3 regions of the Leptolyngbya sp. NIES-2104 genome follow, and region 1 is predicted to be linked to each of the others. Evidence: predicted binding sites of a transcription regulator. Region 1 holds the regulator's gene; each other region holds the start of a gene.

Region 1 (4,037 bases):
ATCAAACGGCTGAACCCCTTTGGAGGATACATTTGCCAAAAACGATCGCGTGCCTCTAATGAACTATTGCGCTCATCGACCGTTACCACACGCAAATCGGTTAATTCCTCAGCTAGTCGCCGTTTCCATTCTTTTGAAGAAGTCTGATCGCCCATCACTAATAGCGAAACTGGAAAGCGATCGCGCAAGGATTCGATCGTCGGAATCGCTCCCTCTGCACTGATCACTTCATGGTAGTAAAGTCTTCGATCGACCCCCATCACCGCTAAACCGCACTTTTGCCGCCCTGGATCAAATCCCAAAATCACTGGCTGTTCCGCCATGATGCGCCTCTACTCTCAAAAAAGTTCGTTAACTGGATGCTCTTAAAATCACTTGCCCGTTCTGCACCGCCACTAATTCTATTTTTAGAGGTCCTGCTGTGTAAGTCACTTGTGATGCGACCGCCCTAATCTCGATCGCAGTCGGATAACGTCGCAACTGTTCAATAAAAGGTCCAAGCGTTAACAGCTTCTCGATTTCGATGTTGTCGTTTAAAACCCCAGCGACACGAGCGCGGGAATTAGAAGCCGCGAACAAGTCCTGAATCGATTTCTGAAAGTCCTGAGACGAGAGTTTCGACGGATCAATCGTTTGCGATGCGATCGTATCTCCTTCGAGAAATACCACCCGATTCGGAACCGCATTGACATAAACAAACACCGCGCTATTTTCGCCCTTCACATAGTTGGCGCGGGCTTGCACACGAACCAGATAATCCTGACCGTCACTAATCTGCCGAATCAAGCCTTCCACTTCTGCGATCGGAATTTGGACAACTTGATCATTTCGCCCCGGTTGTAGCGATTGAATTGCCGCCCGATTCGCATACTGTAACAGTTGATCAACCGCTGCTCTTGCGCCTCCGGGTTCGACCACACGCACAACCGCAGAAGATAAGACTTGTGTGCGATAGATCGCTAAATCACCGCTCCGAACCAGTTGCACATCTCGCCCGAATTGCTGGAGCGCCTCAGTCAGCGCGGCACGTTGTGATTCCAATCGTTTCAGATTTTCTCCACGTTCTGCAATCACGCGATCGCGTTCACTAATTTCGCGATCGCGCTGTTCGATCACTCGTGTCCGCTCTGCAATTTCTTCATCTCGCGCTGCAATCTGGGTCTTCACCTGATCGCGCTGTTCAATCAATTTGTCTTGTTCGGATTGCAGTTGAGCGATTTCAGTCCGCAGCTTCTCAGCTTGACCCGAAACCGTCTCTAATTGACGACGAGTTGCATCGCGCTGAGCTTCCGTCGTTCGCAGTTGAGCATTGGTTTCCCGTTGCCGATCAATCGAGGTCTGCAAATTGGCATTAATTCGTTTGAGCTGTTCTTCGACTTGAGCACGTTCCGATCGCGCTTCTGTCAGTTGCTTCTCGACCTGAGCTTTCTGGGCATCAGTCGCTTTCAAATCAGCCGACACTTTTTCTAAATCGCGTCCTCGATCGCGCAATTCCGACTGAATCCGTCCGAAGTTCAGCAGCATTTCCCGGAAGGTCTTACTCGCCAGCAGCAACACGCCCAGCGTCGAAGCAGAAATTAGCGTTCCGGTTAAGATCGTGACGACGACAGCGGTTTGCTTAGGGCGGAGATTGAACAAACTGAGGCGGGCTTTTCCCACACGGGTTCCTAAACGATCGCCAATTGTCGCGATCGCTCCCCCCAACACCAGCACCACCAGAATTAAAATCAGCCCGACATCGGACATACTACTCCCAAGTCATCCCCCACCCAAAACGGTCTGAGGCAATTCTAGACCCGCCTTTCATTATGCCTGTTCCCTCTAAACTTCGGGCGCGTCCTTCAGGAAAGAATTTTAAGCGAATTAGGTGAATTGTTGACTCAGCGTTACAGGATTGTGAACGGTGATCTTTTTCTTGTGAATCGAAATCATTTTGTCTTGCCGCAAATCACCCAATAATCGAGTAACCGTTACACGAGTTGATCCGATCGCTTCTGCGATCGCTTGATGCGACAGTTTCAAATCGATCATGATTCCTTCTTGCGTCGGCACACCAAAATCACGACACAGAATCAAAAGAAAACTCACCAGGCGTGATCCCATGTCTCGGTGTGCCAAGGTTTCAATCATCATCTCGGTCTGAAGAATCCGCGATGATAAGCCTTTGAGCATTAACATCGAAAGTTCTGGGTTTTCTTTCAGAGCTTTTTCGACTTGTTCGATCGGCACTGAAAGCAATTCAACCGGGGTAAATGCGACCGCGTGATAAAAGCGATCGGCACGCTGTCCGGTAATCAGCGATAACACCCCGAACACGCTATTTTCTCTTAACAGCGCTACTGTAATTTCTTCGCCTGCTTCGTAGACCCGTGAGAGTTTGACCGCACCCTTAACGAGAAAATAGACTCGTTCCGCTGGATCACCCGGAAAAAAGATTGTCTTACCGCGTTCAAACGTCTCAATAACAGGAGGATACGCACCTCCCCCGATCTGACGAAACATTGTTGCGAGCGGTCTATCCTTGGTCACTACCATTTCTTTCCTTATCGTATCGAGTGAAACTGGAGCAGTTTACCGAGTCAGTAACGCGATGTGCACTTTGTGAACAATCGATGACTTTAGACCACTAAAACTGAGTCCTCAAATGGTTTTTGTACACTGCGCTACATTTTTGCTCTGATTTTGAAAATCTCCGTAAATTTTCTGAGTTCAGGTGCGCTATTTTCAGTAATATTGAGGTCTTCTTTTTGAGAACTGCAATAATTTCCACACATCATACCGTGAAAGCCACCAGGATGTAGACGCAACCCTTAAGGAATTGTTAATTCTCCTAAGTAAGAAAGTCAGCATTTTCAACCATGCCCAGATTTGAAGACCAGCTAGAAAAAATAGAAGTGATCGACCGCGCCACTTGGCGAAATTGGCTGCAACAAAATCATGAAACTGCGATCGGAATTTGGCTAATTTACTACAAAGTGAAAAGCAGTAAGCCGAGCGTCCGATATCCTGAAGCTGTAAAGGAAGCGCTTTGTTTTGGCTGGATCGACAGTAAGGCGAAATCGCTCGATGACGATCGCTATATGCAGATTTTTACACCTCGAAAACCCAAAAGTGTTTGGTCAAAATTGAACAAGCAATACATCGACGAATTAATCGAACAGGGCTTAATGACCGAAGCGGGGAGTAAAAAAATTGAAGCGGCAAAACTCGATGGATCTTGGACTTCTTTAGATGCGATCGAGGCGCTAATCTTACCGCCAGATTTGATCGAAGCGTTGGGAAAAAATGCGATCGTACAACAAAATTTCGAGGCGTTCAGCAACTCGACAAAGAAAGTGATTCTCTATTGGATCGAGAGCGCGAAACGATCTGAGACACGACAGAACCGAATCGAAAAGACGATCATCGCTGTTGCTCAGAATCGATCGCCCCTCGATCGAACTCCTTAAGAGGACGTTTGAAAAGTTCTTGTTTGTCGCAACGTCCCGCCCTGAAATAGAATTTCGGGCTAATCGGCGAAAGTTCTTTGAAAAGGACTAAGAGACTGAAACTGGCTCCCAGTCTACTTCAGTAGACTTTCGTCGGTTAGCCCGAAATTCATTTCAGGGCGGGAGGCAAACGAGAGCGAAAAGACTTTTTATACTTTTCAAACACCCTCTAAAGCCGCTGTAACAAGCTCATGCCATGCGTATCGGTTCCACAAGAACTGAGCAATCCAAGCTCTGTCTTTAACTCTGTCACCCGCGTCGTTTCTTTCGGGCTGGGCATCCAGGGCTTCGGATTGTTGTAGGCGTAAAACGTTTCCACCCCATCAATTCCGACCATCGCAGCGGCTGGAATCAACTCATTCGCCGATCGACGATATCGAGCCGGATGCGCCAACACCGCAAGCCCGCCTGCTTGATGAATTGCTCGAATCACTCGCGCTGCCTGAGCACGATCGCCTTGAGGAGCCGACCCTTGAAGATAAGACGCGATCGCACAATGATCTGGGTCAAACGCAAATCCTAGAATGTGCACCTCAGTTTCGAGCAGTC
Region 2 (4,037 bases), 820 kb from region 1:
CACAAGCAACATCCAGAATCTTAATTTGATTCGGTGGTATATCACTAAACGCTTTTAAGCCTTCTTTCAAGGGAGCTAACACGCGTCGCCGCATCGGGTCAGCGGTTCCGTTAAACAAGAGTTCAACCTGCAAATCATAGAGATTCGCAGACTCATCACTCAAGTACCCGTTGGTCTGATGATGGAAGTTCTGAACGTAATAGCTCGGTAAACCTTGCGTTTCAACTTCAGATGTAAAATCCTGATAGCGCTTCTCATTGACGCGCTGCCACATTTCCGGCATATCGAGCCAAACCGCAGGATAGAAGCGGAAGAAATCATCCCACGAATTGTCGAACAGTAGGCTGACTGGGTAAATGCCTTTTTCAGCATCTTGCCAGTCGGTTTCGAGAATGGCATCCATCCGCTTTTGAATGGTTTGAATCAGTTCGAGCGTAAGCGGCTGGGGTTTTGGTTTGGTGACTTCGGGAGGGGGTGCAACCATATTCAGCAGTTGAGTACTGACGGCTTTATGCACCAATCCAAAATAGCTTTTTCCTTGCTGAACGGTCTGATATGCCAGCTTTGTTAATGTATCTTCGGGCATGGTGGTGTGCAACAGCAATCTACGACTATGAATAAGTGTAACGAATTCTGATCCGTGAGTAGCGTCATCGATCGAACGATTTTGAATTGAAAAAAGCGATCGAGCCATGACAGCTCGATCGCTTCTGGGTTCAAACTCTAGAACGAATTAGCAATCGTAGTAGAGCATGAATTCATACGGATGAGGGCGGATGCTCATTGGAATCACTTCGCGATCGAGCTTGTAGCTGATCCAGCTTTCGATGAAGTCTTCCGTAAACACACCACCCGAAGTCAGGTAATCGTGATCGGTTTCCAAGTTCTTCAACGCTTCCGCCAAAGATCCAGGAGTCGAAGGCACTTTCGCCAATTCTTCAGGGCTGAGTTCGTAGATGTCTACGTCTAACGGCGAACCCGGATCGATCTGGTTCTTGATGCCGTCAATACCTGCACAGAGCATTGCTGCAAACGCCAAGTAGGGGTTCGAGGTTGCATCCGGGCAGCGGAACTCTAAGCGTTTTGCTTTCGGGTTGGCTCCAGACAGCGGAATCCGCACCGATGCCGATCGATTCCCTTGCGAGTATGCCAAGTTCACCGGAGCTTCAAATCCAGGAACCAAGCGCTTGTAAGAGTTTGTGGTCGGGTTGGTGAACGCCAGCAACGAAGGCGCGTGTTTCAGAATTCCACCAATGTACCAAAGTGCGTTTTGGCTCAATCCAGCGTATCCGTCGCCTGCAAAGGTCGGTTCGCCATTGTTCCAAATCGACTGGTGACAGTGCATCCCAGAACCATTGTCACCAAAGACAGGTTTCGGCATGAACGTGATCGATTTACCGTATTTACGACCGACGTTTTTGATCACATACTTGTAGGTCATCAACCAGTCCGCCGCCTCCACCAGTGTTCCAAAACGGAAACCGAGTTCGCACTGTCCGCCCGTTGCCACTTCATGGTGATGTTTCTCGATCGGGACTCCACATTTCGCCATCGTCAAGAGCATTTCCGATCGCATATCTTGCGAGGTGTCGGTCGGCGCAACCGGGAAGTAGCCTTCTTTGTTCCGGGGCTTGTATCCCAAGTTTCCGCCCGGTTCTTGACGACCAGAGTTCCAAATCCCTTCAGCGCTGTCTACGTGGTAGTAGCCTTCGTGCTGGTTTTGGTCGTAGCGGACATCATCGAAAATGAAGAACTCAGCTTCAGGACCGAAGAACGCGGTGTCGCCCAAACCAGTCGTTTTCAGGTAGTCGATCGCTTTTTGGGCAATCGATCGCGGGTCGCGGCTGTAAGGCTGTCCGGTACGCGGCTCTTTGATCGAGCAAATCATGCTCAGCGTTTTGTGTTCCATGAACGGATCGATCCAAGCCGTGTCCGGATCAGGAACCATCGACATATCCGACTCATTGATCGATTTCCAACCCCGAATACTCGATCCATCAAATGGAACGCCATCGGTAAAGCTGCTTTCGTCAATTTGGCTTCTGTGCAGGGTAAGGTGTTGCCAAATTCCTGGCGTGTCAATGAATTTAAGATCGATTAACTCAATCCCTTCATCATTGATCTTTGCCAAGATCTCTTGTGGGGTCGCCATGAAGTACTCCTAGTAAGTCGCGTAACTTGCTCAACGCTGAGCGCCTGTTGCGGGTTGGATCGCTCGTGAAGGCTCACGTCGATCGCTCACCACAATCTGTTCTGAATCATGGTATGGAGACGTTTCACGCAGTTTTGTATAGGACGCTACAAAATCGAATCAGTTCAGCAGAATTAAGTATTGATTAACGATCAAAAATGTTACCGACAGAGATTTACGTATGCGATCGTTGCGCCCCGATTAAAATTTGTAACGTTTGTCTCATTTAGCGGTTACGTCCGGGGTACGGTTCAACTTAGGCTCAAACCATCGTGGTAAACTGAGCTTAAATCTTTTAACGATGCGGATTCCTTAAAGCTTGCTGTGGTTGGGAATTCGGCGAAACTCAAATTGAGCCAATTTTGGGAGAAGACTTTCATGCGGGACGCAGTGACAAGCCTGATTAGAAACTACGACATTACAGGGCGATATTTAGATCGCAATGCGATCGATAGCCTGAAATCTTATTTTGATACCGGAATGGCTCGCGTTCAGGCGGCTGCGCTTATCAATTCGGACGCGGCTGGAATCGTACGCCAAGCAGGATCGCAATTGTTTGACGAAAATCCAGAGTTAATTCGTCCGGGCGGAAATGCGTATACAACTCGTCGCTATGCAGCTTGCTTGCGCGATATGGATTATTACTTGCGCTATGCGACTTATGCGCTGGTGGCAGGCGATAACGATGTTTTAGATGAGCGCGTTCTGGAAGGATTGCGGGAAACGTACAATTCGTTGGGCGTTCCTTGTGGTCCGACGGTGCGCGGGATTCAAATCATGAAGGACATTGTGAAGGCACAGGTGGCAGCGGCTGGGATTTCCGATACGCGGTTCCTAGATCAGCCGTTTGATTACATGTCGCGAGAATTGGGCGAGAAAGACATCTAAAGCGTTTGAATTTGTGTGAAATGGGCAGAGAACCAAAATTCTCTGCCCATTTCTATTAGGCTTGAATTCGATGGATCGTCTCACTCCATTGCAGTGCTCTTTGCGACTCTACAATTTTGCAGCGGGATAAATCAGCAGATTGAGCCGAAACGGGGCGAAGAGAGGACATAGGAAGAATGTGACGATTTCTATATCAACATTTTGCAAAGCTTAGAACAAGCTCCAGAACCGTAGATTTCTCGAAAATGGCGAAGGTAAGACCAAGATCACAGCAGACAGCTTATGCTAAAAGGTGATCTTGAGTGTGCAACTTCTTTATGCCTACTCCCTGTCACATTGTCGTTGAAGGCAATCCTGCGATCGTTTACGCCAGCCGTAACGGTGCGCCTGAGAAAATGCTGCCGATTTTGGAATCATTTCTCGATACGTTTTGGCAAGAACGCGACGCACTCGGTGAAACGCAAGATACGCCAGAATGCTTAGTCGCTCAGGTCGTCGTGCGATTTGGCTTTGAGATTTGCGAAGATGATTTCTCAAACCTAAAAGTCGGGCTGAAATATGACCCAACAGCGGCTTATCTGTATTTCATTTCAGCAGAGCGACAATTGAGCGTGTGGAGTCCGACCGATAACTATCGATCGAATCCCTCACTCGGACTAAAAGCCTGTCATCAGTTGAGAACAGTTTCGATCGGATAAGCTCAAATCTTGGCAAATCGTCTCACAGCTAATACACTTCCCACCAATCCAACCATTCCGCCAAACGCCAACAGAATCAAGGGCAGCGCTAGTAAATTAATCGAATGCGATGTGGCAGTGGTGAGAAATTGCACAAATTCTGCTTGTCCGCTCAGTTGATGGCGGATAAATTTTTGAATCGCCTGAATGAGAGAAAACGCGATCGCCGCTCCCAGCACGCCAAACGCCACTCCTTGAGTTAGAAACGGCAAATAAATCCA
Region 3 (4,037 bases), 1.8 Mb from region 1:
CGATTCAATCGCCATTCATCGTCGGTCAGGCTCCAACCCAACCGCAAGCGATTAACATTCCGGCAGGAACCGCGATTCCACTTCGGTACGATCGAGCCGACCGAATCCTCCTTGCGAAGAACGAACCGCAACCCACTCCTATCACATTGACGGTTGCTCAAAACATCGTGACTTCTGACGGTACGGTTCTGATTCCTGCTGGCGCTCAAGTTGCCGGTCAGTTGACCGTAGCTCAAGGCGCAGCACAGTTCACCGCTTCTCAGTTGGTCTTGGCAAACGGTCAGCAAGTCGCGATCGCGGCAACTTCTGATCCGATCACGACGACTGAAACCGTTCGTCGCGGTGCGAATACTGGCACGATCCTTAAAGATGCTGCTCTAGGTAGCGCTGCGGCTGCGGGTGTTGCTGCTGTAACGGGCGATCGGAATATCCGAGCAGGTGAAGTTCTGATTGGAACGGGTGTCGGTGCGTTGGCTGGATTGATCTTCGGTGGCGATCGAGTTGATTTAATCTCGATTCGTCCAAATACAGATCTGAATGTCCGCCTCACCAATACGCTGACTTTACCGCGTAATTAGACTTACCCCTCACCCCAGCCTTCTCCCTAGGGAGAAGGGGCTAGGGGATGAGGGCGACAATCTATGCCTTTACCATCAACAATTCCACTAGAAAACTTGTCCCCTGTTTCGGGGGTTGGTCATCTTCAGTGATCCAACCCTCGTTTTTTAATGGGCTAAACACTTGAATCGAGCCGTGCATCTGTTCGATTAACCGACGTGCGATCGCTAACCCCAACCCCGTTCCCGGAATATCCCCTTTCGCCTGCGCTCCTCGATAGTGCCGCTCAAATAATCGCTCTAAATCTTCTGGCGGAATTCCATATCCCGTGTCCGTAATCCAGATACGGACGCGATCGCCGTGTTCTCTCGCTCTGATATGCACTTCTCCGCCTGATGGCGTATATTTGAGCGCGTTATCAATCAAATTACTTAATACTTCTCTCACCGCGCCAGGATTGGCGGAAACAAGCGGAAGAAAATTCGGAATTTCTGTCTTAATTAAAAGCCCTTTTTCTTGAGCGATCGCTTCAGCCGTTTCTATCAGCGGCAGCAAAATTTCACTCACCGAACACGGCATTAATTCTAGATTTGAAGTGGTCAGAACGCCTGCGGGCAAAAGTGGAATCGGACGACCGACTAAAGAAGCGTCTTCCGCTAAAACATCGACGGAATCAAGATCGATCGCTTCGTCAAATTGCTGTAAGAGTTCCTGTAATCGATCGCTTTCCCGCAAAATACTTCCAGCGATTTCTCGATTTGGATCGCCCGCCTGTAATTTTTTAACTAATAATTTTCCAAACGTTCGTAAAGCCGTTAGCGGACTTTTTAACTGATGCAATAAATTATCTAAAACGTCGTGCTGCTGAGATTGTCTCGATCGATGTTGCTGTTGAGATTGATCGAGCCATTGAGCACGTTGATCCATTACACACGCCAGCGACAACGTATCCGCGATTCGTTCGACCTGCGATCGCTCCCAAGTCGTCCAGGGTCGATCGTCGCGCTCAGTCACTAATAGCCCGAACACTAATTCTTCGTGAATCAGCGGCAAAACTAACTGTCTCGGTTGAGTAATCCCCGTTGCTGGGATCGCGTCAATTTCGGGAGAATCGGCGGCAGCGGGAAGGGCGAGACGGCTCGATCGCTCTAATGCCACAGCGTTATCTGGATAAGCCGCGATCGGCATCAAACGGGCTTGAGAACTCTCAACTAATTCTTCCGTTAGATAGATTACGCTGAGTGATGCCCCCATCGCTTGTGTCAATAACGCAATTTGCGATCGACATAACTCAATGAATTCGGAACTTGTAGGCATCAGCATCTGTTTTCTGGCAGATTTTGTGAAAAAAAGAGTTGACGATAAGTAATTTTTCTTATTAATTTAATAGATAGCTCTGATCCCCAACACTTTTACCTCTAGTTTTCTTAATTTCCACGAGTGTCAGTACTCGTACTCTAGGTTACATAGCAAGAATCTAGACAAATAAAATTAAGAAATTGTATAGATGCGTTAAGAGAAGTTGAAGTCTAGGGCTGGAACTGATATATTTTCGACGGGTTTTGTAACGAACATTACAACTTTCGGTAGTTTGGAACCTAAGGAGGTAAAGGGTTTGGCAAGGAGACGTAAGCGGAAAAGTCGGAGACGGCAGGAAGGAAGACGAATCTTAGAGAGCGTCCCTCAGTTTAGCATTGAGTGTGGCGAAGATAAGCCCGTCACTGCCGCACGCAAGTTCATCCACGCTGAGGGCATTGTGCCGCCCGCGCTGTTACTGGTTAAGAGAAACGAGCATACCACGGATCGTTACTTCTGGGCTGAAAAAGGACTGTTTGGCGCTCAATACGTCGAAGAAAACCATTTCTTATTCCCCAGTCTGAGAACCTCTGAAGATGAAGTCGATGTTGCTGTTCCGTCCCGGAGCCGCTAAGCATCGTTTCTAAAACGGCTCACGTTCACCAGTCGCTGGCTCTGGAATGCGAGTGCAACTGTAACCGCCTTGGGTTACGGGTTCAATTGAGTTAGGCGATACATCCCAGCATTCACCTAAGTTAAAAGCTCCCTTCAACGCAACGAAGGGAGCTTTTACGTTTTATTCCGCTTTCAATTCTAACGATCGCTGTAACTCTGCCAGTTCATCCCGATGCGCCTTTACAGTAATCACACTTTGAGACGTATCCGAACCTGGCTCAACCTTCAGCGAAACTTGCTCAACGCGACCTGCGCCTTTCCAGTAAAAGGCTCCCGCCAGTGGAGACAGGAGCAATAATCCAAACCAAAAATTTGATCCATCGGGCAGCACCATCGAGAGAACGAGCACAAGGCACAATACACCGATCGAGGCAAGAAACGACAGAAACACCGCCAGAAACACACTAGGGCGAACTTCGCCTTCAAATGTCACCTGGTTCAACGTGGCATCGATTGCCGCCACTCGATACGATCGCTGCCCGAAATAGGCACGGAGCTGAGTGAGCAAAGAATCTTCGGACTGGTCAGACAGCAAGCGCACCTCCTGAGTTCGATCTTTGATTGAGGCGCGAATGAAGAAAAACAGCCCAATCATTAATAGAACCGTGAGGAGAAGCGTTGAGGCAATTACAGGCTGAATCATGGCGCAACAAAGAAGAATCTCAATTACACCACTTTAAACAACAACGGGATCATTGTTTATTTCTCAGCACCGCTGACCTGGGGAATTCCTGAATTTTCTTTGGCAGTTTCGCGTTTTACGGCGTACTCGTGCCAAAGGCGAGCGAGATCCTGTGCTTGCGGCATGACTTCAGATTTAATCTGATACATCCGGCGAGGGCGACCGCGACCTTCGACTTTTTTCCAGTAGCCTGTCACCATTTCTTCATCTTCAAGAAACTTCAGGGCACTGTAAAGCACAGTATCGGATAGGCGGTAGAGTGGGTATTCTGTTTCAAGTAGCTGAATTAGCTCGGTTCCGTAAGAATCTCCCCGTAAGAGCACGGCGAGAACGTAGCAGACCGCCAATTCCTTATTGAGATAAAAGGGTGGCGGATCTTTGAAAAATTGATAAATGTCCTCAAATTTCATCTGTCTGATTCCAGGCATTATGAGAAATAACTTGCTTGAGAAAGCGATGCAATATCGACAACTCAGCATGTGCTTATTTAGATTAACAATCACGTCTCGGAAGTTGCCGTCCCTCTAAAGGATTAATCCCCCTACGTGAAATATTAAGCTAACTCGAATTGCTCATGCGATTAAACACAAAAGACAACCATTCAGAAAACAATTTTGTTCGATTTGTCTTGGTGGATATCGTTACAGTCCGATCGCACTTGCGAGTGGGAGCAAGTCGCTATCCGAATTAAGCAGTTTCAGAAAATCAGTGTTGAAGAACCAGGGCAATTTCGTAACAATCTGGATGGTCATGCGTAGACAACACCTGCCGTTCAATGCGCTTCTCTTGCAACAGCAATCTCTTTAAGTTGCTTAACTTCCACAAA

The links. The regulator NtcA, encoded in region 1, controls nitrogen genes in cyanobacteria. The targets are predictions, from matches to a motif close to TTTGTANNNNNNNNTACAAA.
Region 2: a site for NtcA is predicted at 2,286-2,305, ahead of glnA (type I glutamate--ammonia ligase). Genes of this name have one in related genera too.
Region 3: a site for NtcA is predicted at 2,120-2,139, ahead of NIES2104_RS02235 (DUF3155 domain-containing protein). Genes of this name have one in related genera too.

Annotation. Positions count from the first base shown of each region.
Region 1 covers NZ_BBWW01000001.1:2,289,479-2,293,515, forward strand. Annotated here, with positions in the region: gene NIES2104_RS10545 (pre-16S rRNA-processing nuclease YqgF) at 1-323, opposite strand, end outside; gene NIES2104_RS10550 (DUF3084 domain-containing protein) at 352-1,746, opposite strand; gene ntcA (global nitrogen regulator NtcA) at 1,864-2,535, opposite strand; gene NIES2104_RS10560 (YdeI family protein) at 2,859-3,449, shown strand; gene NIES2104_RS10565 (PHP domain-containing protein) at 3,658-4,037, opposite strand, start outside.
Region 2 covers NZ_BBWW01000001.1:1,471,541-1,475,577, forward strand. Annotated here, with positions in the region: gene NIES2104_RS06735 (class I SAM-dependent methyltransferase) at 1-694, opposite strand, end outside; gene glnA (type I glutamate--ammonia ligase) at 734-2,152, opposite strand; gene apcB (allophycocyanin subunit beta) at 2,570-3,079, shown strand; gene NIES2104_RS06750 (hypothetical protein) at 3,397-3,777, shown strand; gene NIES2104_RS06755 (ABC transporter permease) at 3,780-4,037, opposite strand, start outside.
Region 3 covers NZ_BBWW01000001.1:454,767-458,803, forward strand. Annotated here, with positions in the region: gene NIES2104_RS02225 (S-layer homology domain-containing protein) at 1-578, shown strand, start outside; gene NIES2104_RS02230 (GAF domain-containing sensor histidine kinase) at 640-1,875, opposite strand; gene NIES2104_RS02235 (DUF3155 domain-containing protein) at 2,174-2,488, shown strand; gene NIES2104_RS02240 (cofactor assembly of complex C subunit B) at 2,651-3,172, opposite strand; gene NIES2104_RS02245 (PadR family transcriptional regulator) at 3,229-3,621, opposite strand.